2 regions of the Flavobacterium psychrotrophum genome follow, and region 1 is predicted to be linked to the other one. Evidence: riboswitches for the same ligand, from Rfam matches in the RefSeq annotation. Region 1 holds a riboswitch; the other holds the start of a gene.
What was found. Region 1 has a riboswitch for cobalamin ahead of DYH63_RS12615 (TonB-dependent receptor plug domain-containing protein). Riboswitches for the same ligand answer to the same signal wherever they lie in the genome.

Region 1 (5,036 bases):
GTTGGGCAACAGCCAGTACTAATAGCAGCACGGCAAAGCTACCGGCTACCGATGCCAGTACCACACCATAACCCGACATTAAAAAGATGCCTAAAGCTCCGGGTAAAAGCCCTGCACCAAGTATTACAAAAGCAACACCCAGGCTGGCACCACTGCTAAGACCCAATACATCGGGTCCGGCAAGAGGGTTGCGGAAAAGTGTTTGCATTAGCAGGCCACCTACAGATAATGCCATGCCTGCAAGCACGGCTACAATAGCCTTTGGCAGGCGATAGGATAGAATAATATAGTCCCATGCGGGTTTTGAAGCATGGTTGCCGGTTAGTGCATTAACCACATCTGTAAGCGGAATTTTTACTGCACCGAGGCTGATATTTGCCAAAAACAGCATTACCAGGGCGATACCCAGGCAAGTAAAAAGAATACTATTTCGGCGTTGGTTGGGCACGTATATTATTGTAATTGTTCGAAGAATTGCAGCTTATAGCCCGGTAATAATTCAGGGTGAAAAATATATACCAGGTCTTTAAGCACCAGGTCAGGGCGGTTTGGGGCAAGCTCATAATATATAAGCCCGCCTGTTTTGCCGGTTTTGGTACTAAACGAATATACTTTTTTGTTTTTAAACGCTTTAAATTCTGCATAATGAGGATTCGCTTCCATCATCTGTTTAAGCGATGTGTACTGGCTTGGGCCTATCCAGTAATCAGCGTTTTGCGCCTTTTCCAGCACGGTTTCAAACGAGAGGCTAAGGCTGCCTGTACCTTTACTGTCTGCCCAAAGGTAATTTGCGCCTGCATCTTTTAAGAACAGTGCGGCCCAGCTGTTTCCTTCCGGTAGCAGCCACTGGTCGTTAAGCATAGCGCCGCCCATAACGGTTGGTTTTTCTTTTATGTTTTGCGCCAGTTTCTGCGCATCGTGGTAGTCTTTTTCAATTTTAGAGAAAATTTCATCGGCTTTATCATCCATCCCGTAAAGGGCGCCAAAAAACTTTATCCATTCGGCTTTACCCAGTGGTGTCTGCTCTGTCCAGTCGCCGTTATACAGTACTTTAAGCCCCGCCTGTTCAAGGCTGTTCAGGGTTTTGTTGGTACTGTTTATCCCAAAAGCTACTACGGCATCAGGGTTAAGGTCAATAATAATTTCGGTATTCAGGCTTTCGTTGGCACCGGCTTCCTTCACCTTACCGCTATCAATAAGTGCACGCGTTTTTTCAGACGAAATATACTGCGTACCGGGAAAGCCCACCAGCGTGTTTTCTACCCCTAAAATCTCCAGCGACGGTATGTGTGTAGTACTGGTAACCACGGCGCTTTTAATGGGTACGTTAACTACTGTATATTGCTTAAGGCTATCGGGCAGGGTGGCGCCTTTTTGCAGCATTACATAAGTATAACTTTCTTTAGCATTGGGCCACGGTTGTGTAACTTTTACAAGGCTAAAGCCTTTATATTTATAAAGTTGCAATCCTTTAGCGTGCTTAATAGCGTTGGTTGTTGCCTGTACTGTAGCTACAGGGGCATCGGTGGTGTTCTTACAGGCTGTTATTGCTAATAGTGCAACAAAAAGCAGGGAAAGTATTTTCTTCATAAAAAATATTCAGCTGCCGCAAAGTTATGAATTAAATTGCGCAACAAAACCTTTATCTTTGCACCCATCTTTAGGTTGCTTTGCGCAAAAGCGCATAACGCATTAAAAGGGAATCAGGTATATGCCTGGGCTGTTCCCGCAACTGTAAGCTTATTCCGCCACGGGCGGAAGGCTGTTGTTATCTGCACACCACTGCTTTTAAGGGCGGGAAGGTAAACAACAGTACGCAAGCCAGGAGACCTGCCTACAGTAAAATTAAATTGTTCGGCCTTCGGGAAAAAAGGCTCCAGCTATGGCAAATAAAAATCTTTTCGTCTTTGTATTCCTGTTCATGTGTGTTGTTGCAAGCGCACAGCAGGACACCATTACCCTTACTGAAGTAATAGTGTCTGATACGCAGCTGCGCGATTTTTCGAAAACGCAGTCTGTACAAAAGCTCAGCGACTCCATTATTGGCAGGAGCGGGGCTTCGCTTACTTCATTATTGGTAAACAATTCACTGGTATATTTTAAAGAAAACGGCCCCGGCATGGTATCGTCGCCGTCGTTTCGGGGTACATCGGCACAGCAAACCGCAGTGGTGTGGAATGGTATTAACATCAATTCGCAACTCAACGGGCAAACCGATTTTAATACATTAAACGCCCGCGATTTTAACGAAGTATCTGTACGTGCAGGCGGGGGTAGCGTTATTTATGGCAGTAGTGCTATAGGGGGCAGCATCCACCTTGATAACTCATTGGTTTTTACAAACCGTTTTGTAAATGAAGTGCGCACCGATTATGGCAGTTTTGCCACAATGGGCGCTAATTATAAGGTTATGGCAGGCAGCGAACGCTTTAGTGTAAATGCCTCTGTAAGTCATAATAAGAGCGATAACGATTATAAATATCCCGGTTACGATGTTTATAATACCAATGGCCAATACCATAATACCAGCCTTAATGCGGCTCTTGGCTATAAACTAACAGATAAGCACATACTGCGCTTTTATAGCTACCTGTTTGACGGGCAGCGCCATTTTAGTGGTACGCTGGCAGCGCCATCAAGCAGTATGTATGATGATACAAATACCCGAAACCTGGTAGAATGGACGGCGCTATACGGCAAATTTACAGGTAGGCTTAAGGCTGCTTACCTTGAAGAGCATTACAAGTATTATGAAAATTATACTAATGAAAATTATACTACAGGCCGAGTAAAAAGCATGATAGCCCGATATGATGCAACCTATGATTTTACCCCAAACCTTAAACTAAATGCCATTGCCGACCTTACTCATAATGATGGCGAGGGTAGCGACATTAAAAGAAACATCCGCAACACAGCATCGGGTGCACTATTGCTTAAGCATAGCATTACAGAAGTATTACAGTATGAAGCCGGCTTGCGGAAAGAAAGCGGTAATGCTTATAGCAGTCCGTTACTTTTTTCGGCAGGAGCCAGGGTAAAGGTAAGCGACTTCTATGCGGTAAAGGTAAACGGCTCACGAAACTTTCGTGCACCTACGTTTAACGATCTGTACTGGGAAGGATCGGGCAACCCGAACTTAAAGCCTGAAAGTTCTTACCAGGCAGAGGTAGGTAATGTGTTTACTAAAGGTACAGCCATGCTGAGCCTTACAGGGTATTACATCCGCCTTACCGATATGCTGCGCTGGGTTCCGGGAGTGGGCGGTATCTGGAGGCCGGAAAATGTTGATAAAGCTAAAAGCTATGGCGGCGAGGCGGTTTTTAGCTGGGATAAAAAATTTGGGCAACACACCTTTAGCCTGAATGCTAACTATGCCTATACCATTTCTCAAAAGGATGGTAACAAAAACCAAATGATGTATGTGCCTAAAAACAGGGCAACTGCAACATTGGCGTATGCCGTTAAAAGATTTTCGGCTTATTACAGGCATTTATTTACCGGAGAGGTATTTTATACCACAGATACCAGTTCTGGTATTGATGCCTACAATGTATCTGGTGCAGGGGCAGAGTATACCTTTAATGTAGCTGGCGGGCTTAGCCTTGGCTTTCAGGTAAACAATCTTTATAATGCCGAATATATGAATGTTGCCGTAAGGCCAATGCCGGGGCGCAATTACAATGCATATCTTAATTTTAAATTTTAATATACTAACACAAATGAAACTACACAAACTAATGCTTACCGTTATTGCAGGATCGCTGTTTTTTGCATCTTGTAGCGATGATGACAGTAACAGTGCACCTCGTGGTGCTTATGATAATGGCTTACTGGTACTAAACCAGGGTAACTTTAATGCTGGTAATGCTTCGGTATCATTTATATCTGATGCAGGCGAGCTTGAAAATAATGTTTACGGTGCTAATAATGGTGGTGCAGTACTGGGCGATGTAGGCCAGGATGTAGGCCTTGATGGGCGTTATGCATATATTGTACTAAACGTTTCTAACAAAATAGAAGTAGTAGACCGTTATACTTTTACTCATGTTGCTACCATAACCACAGGTCTTGTAAACCCACGTTATATTGCGTTTCACGGAGGTAAAGGTTATGTAACCAACTGGGGTGCAGGTGGAGTTACTACAGATGATTATGTAGCAGTAATAAACCTTGCTACTAATGCGGTTACTACTACCATTCCGGTTACCGAAGGCCCGGAGAGGATTATTGAAGAAGATGGTAAACTATATGTGTCGCACATGGGAGGCTACGGATATGGTAATAGCATCACGGTAATTAACGGCGCTACAAATACGGTTAGTACTACGATAGCAGTTGGTGACGTACCTAACACGCTTGAGATAGAAGACGACAAACTTTATGTACTGAATGAGGGTAAAAATTCTTACTCAGGTTCAGAAAATGCCGGAAGCCTTAGCGTTATAAACCTTAGAACTAATACTGTAGAACGTACACTTGCCTTTAGTGGCATACAACACCCTTCTAACCTTACTATAGAAGATGATGTAATTTACTACACTCTTGGAGGTAATGTATATACACTTGGGCTAAACAGTACTACGCTGCCTGCCGCACCATTGTTCTCTGCCGCTGCACAGGGTGTTGCAAGTGTTTCTGCCTTTGCTGTAGAAGACAGGCATATTTATGTTGCAGATTCGGGCGATTATAGCGCTGCCGGTAAAGTACATATATACTCACTTACAGGTACAATTGAGAAAAGCCATACTGTAGGGCTTATACCTGCGGGCTTTTATTTTAACGACTAATTTTAGCGTAGCTCCTATACGTCTTTAACAATTATTGCTTTTATAGTTGATATTCCTGTCAAAGGTAAATTTGTTGATATGCTGAATTACAGTAGCAACAATTATCTTTGACAGGATTTTTTTATTGTAGCATTTAAGAGTTTTTGCTATTTTAAATCATCAGGTAATAGTATGTTTTTTTTAAAAAATAAATCTAATGAAAATACTAATAGCCCTGATATGCACTTTGTCCCTCGTATTTTACAT
Region 2 (5,036 bases), 850 kb from region 1:
CCGAACTTAAAAACGGTACCTACACCCTTAAAGAGCAGGTAAATGTTTTAGATGAGGTGTTTATTACCAATAAAAAATACACTCCTACAGAACTGTTGACTAAAGTAATGGAGAACGCATCTAAAAACTATCCATCTGAAACGGCAAAACAAACAGTGTTTCTACGCACTTCTAACGAAACCAAATTGCTGGACAGTAAATTTGAACTTATAAAATCGTCGCTGGAAAAAAAATCGGTGCTAAAGGATATCAACAAGGAGATAGAGGTCATGAACAATAGCGCTAAAAAGAGAACCTCTCAGGATTATTCTGAAGTGTATGGCTATTTATATACACAAAACAACCAGTCTAAGCTGGATGTAGAAAAAGCCATTGAGCTAAAAAACAAGGATAAGGATGTTTCTGGCGATCAGTTGAACGGTAAGGCAATGGAGGTTATTAAAAAGCATCTTGACCCTACTGCAACCTATAAGGTGAGGTCTGGCATCATACCTATTTCTGATACCTTTAAGATTGACTCGCCAAAGTCTGATATAAAAACCGATGTAAAAACGGCTTCGTTAAGAACTACCTTAACATCGCTGAGCAATACGCTTAATAAGTTCTACACCAATGAAGACCTTGACTTTTTTACCGAATTTAAGCGATATACCTATACCCTTGAGGGATACTCGACTTATAATGATGAAACCATTTACATAATCGACTTTAAACCTGCAAAAGGTTCAGCGCATTATTATGGCAAGATCTATGTAAATGCATTTGACTTTGCTGTGGTTAAACTGGATTATAACCTGGTAGACGGAGAAAATGAGCATAAGATAAATCTTAAGCTGCTACTGGGGGTAAAAATGGTACAGGACCGCACGAAGGTATCAGCAACCTATGCTAAAAACGAGGCAGGGCAATATGCCGTAAATTTTGTAAAAAAGCAGACCGGCACCTATATGTACATTGACCGGTCTATGAAATTTACCCAGAATAAAAAGACAAAAGACGAAGAAGAGCGTATGCTTAAATTAGGCCTTATGGCAGAAATGGATCAGATTACCACAAATGAGCTTTTTGTTATTGCCAAGACACCTATTAGTGCAGAGGCATACACTGCGATTACCGAAAAACCAAAATACAACATTAACTACATTGCTAAATACGACCCGTCTATCTGGAAAGACTATAATGTACTGGCACCGGTAGATGCGATTAAAAATTATAAATAATAATTCATAAAACATACAAAAACAAGATGCTGTAAGGATTATATCTTACGGCATCTTGTTTTTTATATTTATGTGCTGTAGCATTTTTTGTCATTCCGACGATAGGAGGAATCTCAATAAATCAATTATCTTACATTAGCCCATCGATGAATATAGAGATTGTTATTCTCCTACTGTCCCATCTGAATAATACCTCTAAAACAGGCTCTTTTGTTTTATCTTTGATGCCTAAATAAAATATGCCATGTCAGATAAAATACCACAGGAAAAAACAATGCTGCACTCCCGAAATAAAAACAGGGATAGGTATGACCTTGCAGCACTAATAACCGCGGTACCTGAGCTGGCAGCCCATGTAAAGCCTAATAAGTTTGGTGATGAATCGGTAGATTTTGCAAGTCCACAAGCGGTGAAGCTGCTTAATAAAGCATTGCTTAGCCATTATTATGGTATAAAAAAATGGGAGTTTCCTGAAGGCAATCTTTGCCCACCCATTCCGGGCAGGGCAGACTACATTCATTATGCTGCAGACCTGCTTGCCGAAAGCAACTTTGGGCGTATGCCTGCCGGAGATAAGATCAGGCTTCTTGATATTGGTACGGGTGCAAACTGCATTTACCCCATACTGGGTGTTGCAGAATATGGCTGGAATGTTACCGGTGCAGATATTGACATCACATCGGTAGCGGCAGCGCAACAAATAGCAGTAGCTAACCCACAGCTTACAGATAAGATAGTAATAAAGCTGCAAAAAGATAAAACCCGCTTTTTTAGTGGTATTATAGATGCGAACGAAAAGATAGATATAGCCGTATGTAATCCGCCTTTTCATGCTTCTGCCGATGAGGCGCAGAAAGGCACACAACGCAAGGTGCAAAACCTTTCGGGTAAAAGAATAAAGACTCCTGAATTAAACTTTGCAGGCATTAGTAACGAACTGGTGTATGAGGGTGGCGAACATGCCTTTATCCATAACATGATAGCAGAGAGTAAAACCTTTGGCAGAAATATATTCTGGTTTACCACACTGGTCTCTAAACAGTCTAACCTTAAAGGCATCTATAAAGCCCTGGATGGCCTTAAAGCCGTGCAGGTAAAAACCATTCCGCTGGGTACAGGCAATAAATCAAGCCGCATTGTAGCGTGGACGTTTCTTACCAAAGATGAGCAAAAACGCTGGCAGGATACAAGGTGGAAGTAGTAAATAAGAGTAGTCAGGTTACAAACAGTGTAAACGCATTATAAAAGATAAGCCACTTAGAATGTAACAAATTTAATGATTCTTAAAATTTGTAAAAATTCGAGAAATTAGTGGCAAAAAATTTAAGCAAATTAAATGATGCGTTTGCCCTGAGATTACAAAGAATACGGGGAAACTTTAAAGAAAGAGACGCTATCTTTTACGGGTAGTTTCCGGCTTTTTAGACGTATAAACGGCATCATCCAGTACTTTGTACATACCCATCCGAATATTTTCAAAATCCTTTGTGCGCCAGTCAATATAATCTTCAAGAGTAAACAGCAATATCGATTCGCCCGTAACCTTGGCCAGGCTCAGTTTTACGGTTTGCTCCTGCGGGGCATTTTTAAGATAGCCGTGCCATGCCATTACAAATTCGCCATCCTGCATTTTGCGCCACTGGTTTCCGGTGCTGGTAAGGTTCTCAGGCGTGCGTGGTTCGGTTTGTGCTGCTGTTGTATATTTAGCAGATACATAGCCCAGCCTTATAAGGTCTTTATAAGGTGCAGTTAACGGATCGCGATCATATTTTGGGTCAACCGGAAAATCTGTATTTTTAAGTGTCTTTACAGTATAGGTTCTGCCATCAATAATTACCTTACCATCTTGCTGTACCTGCGATGTTTTTGGGAATAAAATATCAATACGTTCGGTATTGGTATCCAGTGCAAAAGCCACATTATCGGCAGTAAGGTTAGTATCTTGTTGTGCTTTGGCAAATAAAGAAAAACACAGGACACACAGTAGTAAAATTTGTTTCATAAGGCTGTTTAGGGGCGCAAAGGTAATTCATTTTTTTAATTGCCAAAATCAGTTTGTAGTTTACCGTTTTATGCTGTCCCCCGTTAAAAAGGACACTACACGCAAATAAACCAAATCTGGTTGCTATATTTGCGGCATAAGTTCTTTACTTTATTTCTTTTCAAACGGAAAAGGTTTCCGGCGAAAGCCGGGACTAATAGGGAATCGTGTGCAAATCACGAACTGTCGCGCAACTGTAAGTAACCTCTAAAGTTTTTACCCTTGTTGCCCACTGTTTGCCAATGGCGAATGGGAAGGGCGGTAATAATGTTACAAGTCAGGAGACCTGCCTTTACCAACTTGACAATGCTTTCGCGGTTTGAAGCTATTGGTTAAAAATGTTCATGGGCATCGTGTGCCCTTTTCATTCCCCACCCCTATCTTCTTAAGGCATTGTGAAATCTGGCAAAAGAGCTTTTAAATCATTCATTAATTTTTTAAAAGCACTAAAATGCGTACAAACAATCTTGGCTACCCGCGCATCGGGGGCAACAGGGAACTTAAAAAGGCCTGCGAAAGCTACTGGGCCGGTAAGTCTCCTATCGAACATTTACTGCAAACCGGTAAAGACATCCGCCTGCACAACTGGAATCTTCAGAAAGAGGCAGGTATCGACCTTATTCCGTCTAACGATTTTTCGTTTTACGACCAGGTGTTAGACCTGTCGTTAACCGTGGGCGCCATACCTCCCCGTTATGATGCACTTAAAAACGGCAACATTCACGACCTTTATTTTGCCATGGCAAGGGGCTATCAGCAAAATGGGCTGGACCTTACTGCTATGGAAATGACAAAATGGTTTGATACCAACTACCACTATATAGTGCCTGAGTTTTATAAAAACCAGGAATTCTCACTTTTCTCAACTAAAGTTATCGAGGAGTTTGCAGAGGCTAAAGCCGCAGGTAGTATAACTAAGCCTGTGCTTATAGGCCCTGTGTCGTACCTGTTGTTGGGTAAAGAAAAAGAGGCTGGTTTCCACCGGATATCTTTGCTAAATAAATTATTACCTGTTTATATCAAGATTATAGAGCAACTGGTAGCACAGGGTGCAGAGTGGATTCAGTTTGACGAGCCTTTCCTGGCACTTACCCTTACCGAAGAGGAAACCAGTGCACTAAAGCAGGCGTATGCATTGATAAAAGAAAAATTCCCGCAGGTAAAGATATTATTGGCAACCTACTTTGAAAGCCTTGCAGAAAATACCGCCCTTGCCGCATCACTACCGGTTTGTGCGTTACATATAGACCTGGCGCGCAACCCGGAACAGCTGGATGCCATACTTGACCACCTACCCGAAAACCTTTCATTATCACTTGGAGTGGTAGATGGCCGTAACATCTGGAAAAATGATTACCAAAAATCGCTGAAACTGATAGACAGGGCAGCAAAAAAAATAGGCAAAGAGCGCCTTATGGTAGCACCATCATGCTCATTGCTGCACGTACCGTGCGACCTTGTAGCCGAAACTAACGATACTACCCTTACACCCGAAATAAAACAATGGCTAGCCTTTGCCCGACAAAAGATTGATGAGGTTGTCGTAATAAAACAGTTGGCAAACAGCGAAAACATAACCGATGCCGCCAATAAACTAAAGGCAAACATTGCTGCGTGCGAATCGCGCAAAACGTCGGTGCTCATCCATAACCCGCAGGTCAAAGAACGGGTAGGTAATATTACCGATGCAGATGCCCGACGCAACAGCGTTTTTGAAATGCGCAAAGCATTGCAGGTAGCGAGCCTTAAGCTGCCTTTGTTTCCTACCACAACCA

Region 2: linked by a shared signal. The riboswitch ahead of metE (5-methyltetrahydropteroyltriglutamate--homocysteine S-methyltransferase) and the one ahead of DYH63_RS12615 (TonB-dependent receptor plug domain-containing protein) in region 1 are both predicted to bind cobalamin.

Annotation. Positions count from the first base shown of each region.
Region 1 is NZ_CP031557.1:2,920,009-2,925,044, reverse strand. It holds gene DYH63_RS12625 (iron chelate uptake ABC transporter family permease subunit) at 1-448, opposite strand, end outside; gene DYH63_RS12620 (ABC transporter substrate-binding protein) at 454-1,590, opposite strand; cobalamin riboswitch at 1,646-1,852, shown strand; gene DYH63_RS12615 (TonB-dependent receptor plug domain-containing protein) at 1,883-3,709, shown strand; gene DYH63_RS12610 (YncE family protein) at 3,723-4,790, shown strand.
Region 2 is NZ_CP031557.1:3,774,359-3,779,394, forward strand. It holds gene DYH63_RS16330 (carboxypeptidase-like regulatory domain-containing protein) at 1-1,220, shown strand, start outside; gene rlmF (23S rRNA (adenine(1618)-N(6))-methyltransferase RlmF) at 1,465-2,421, shown strand; gene DYH63_RS16340 (hypothetical protein) at 2,614-3,222, opposite strand; cobalamin riboswitch at 3,377-3,569, shown strand; gene metE (5-methyltetrahydropteroyltriglutamate--homocysteine S-methyltransferase) at 3,713-5,036, shown strand, end outside.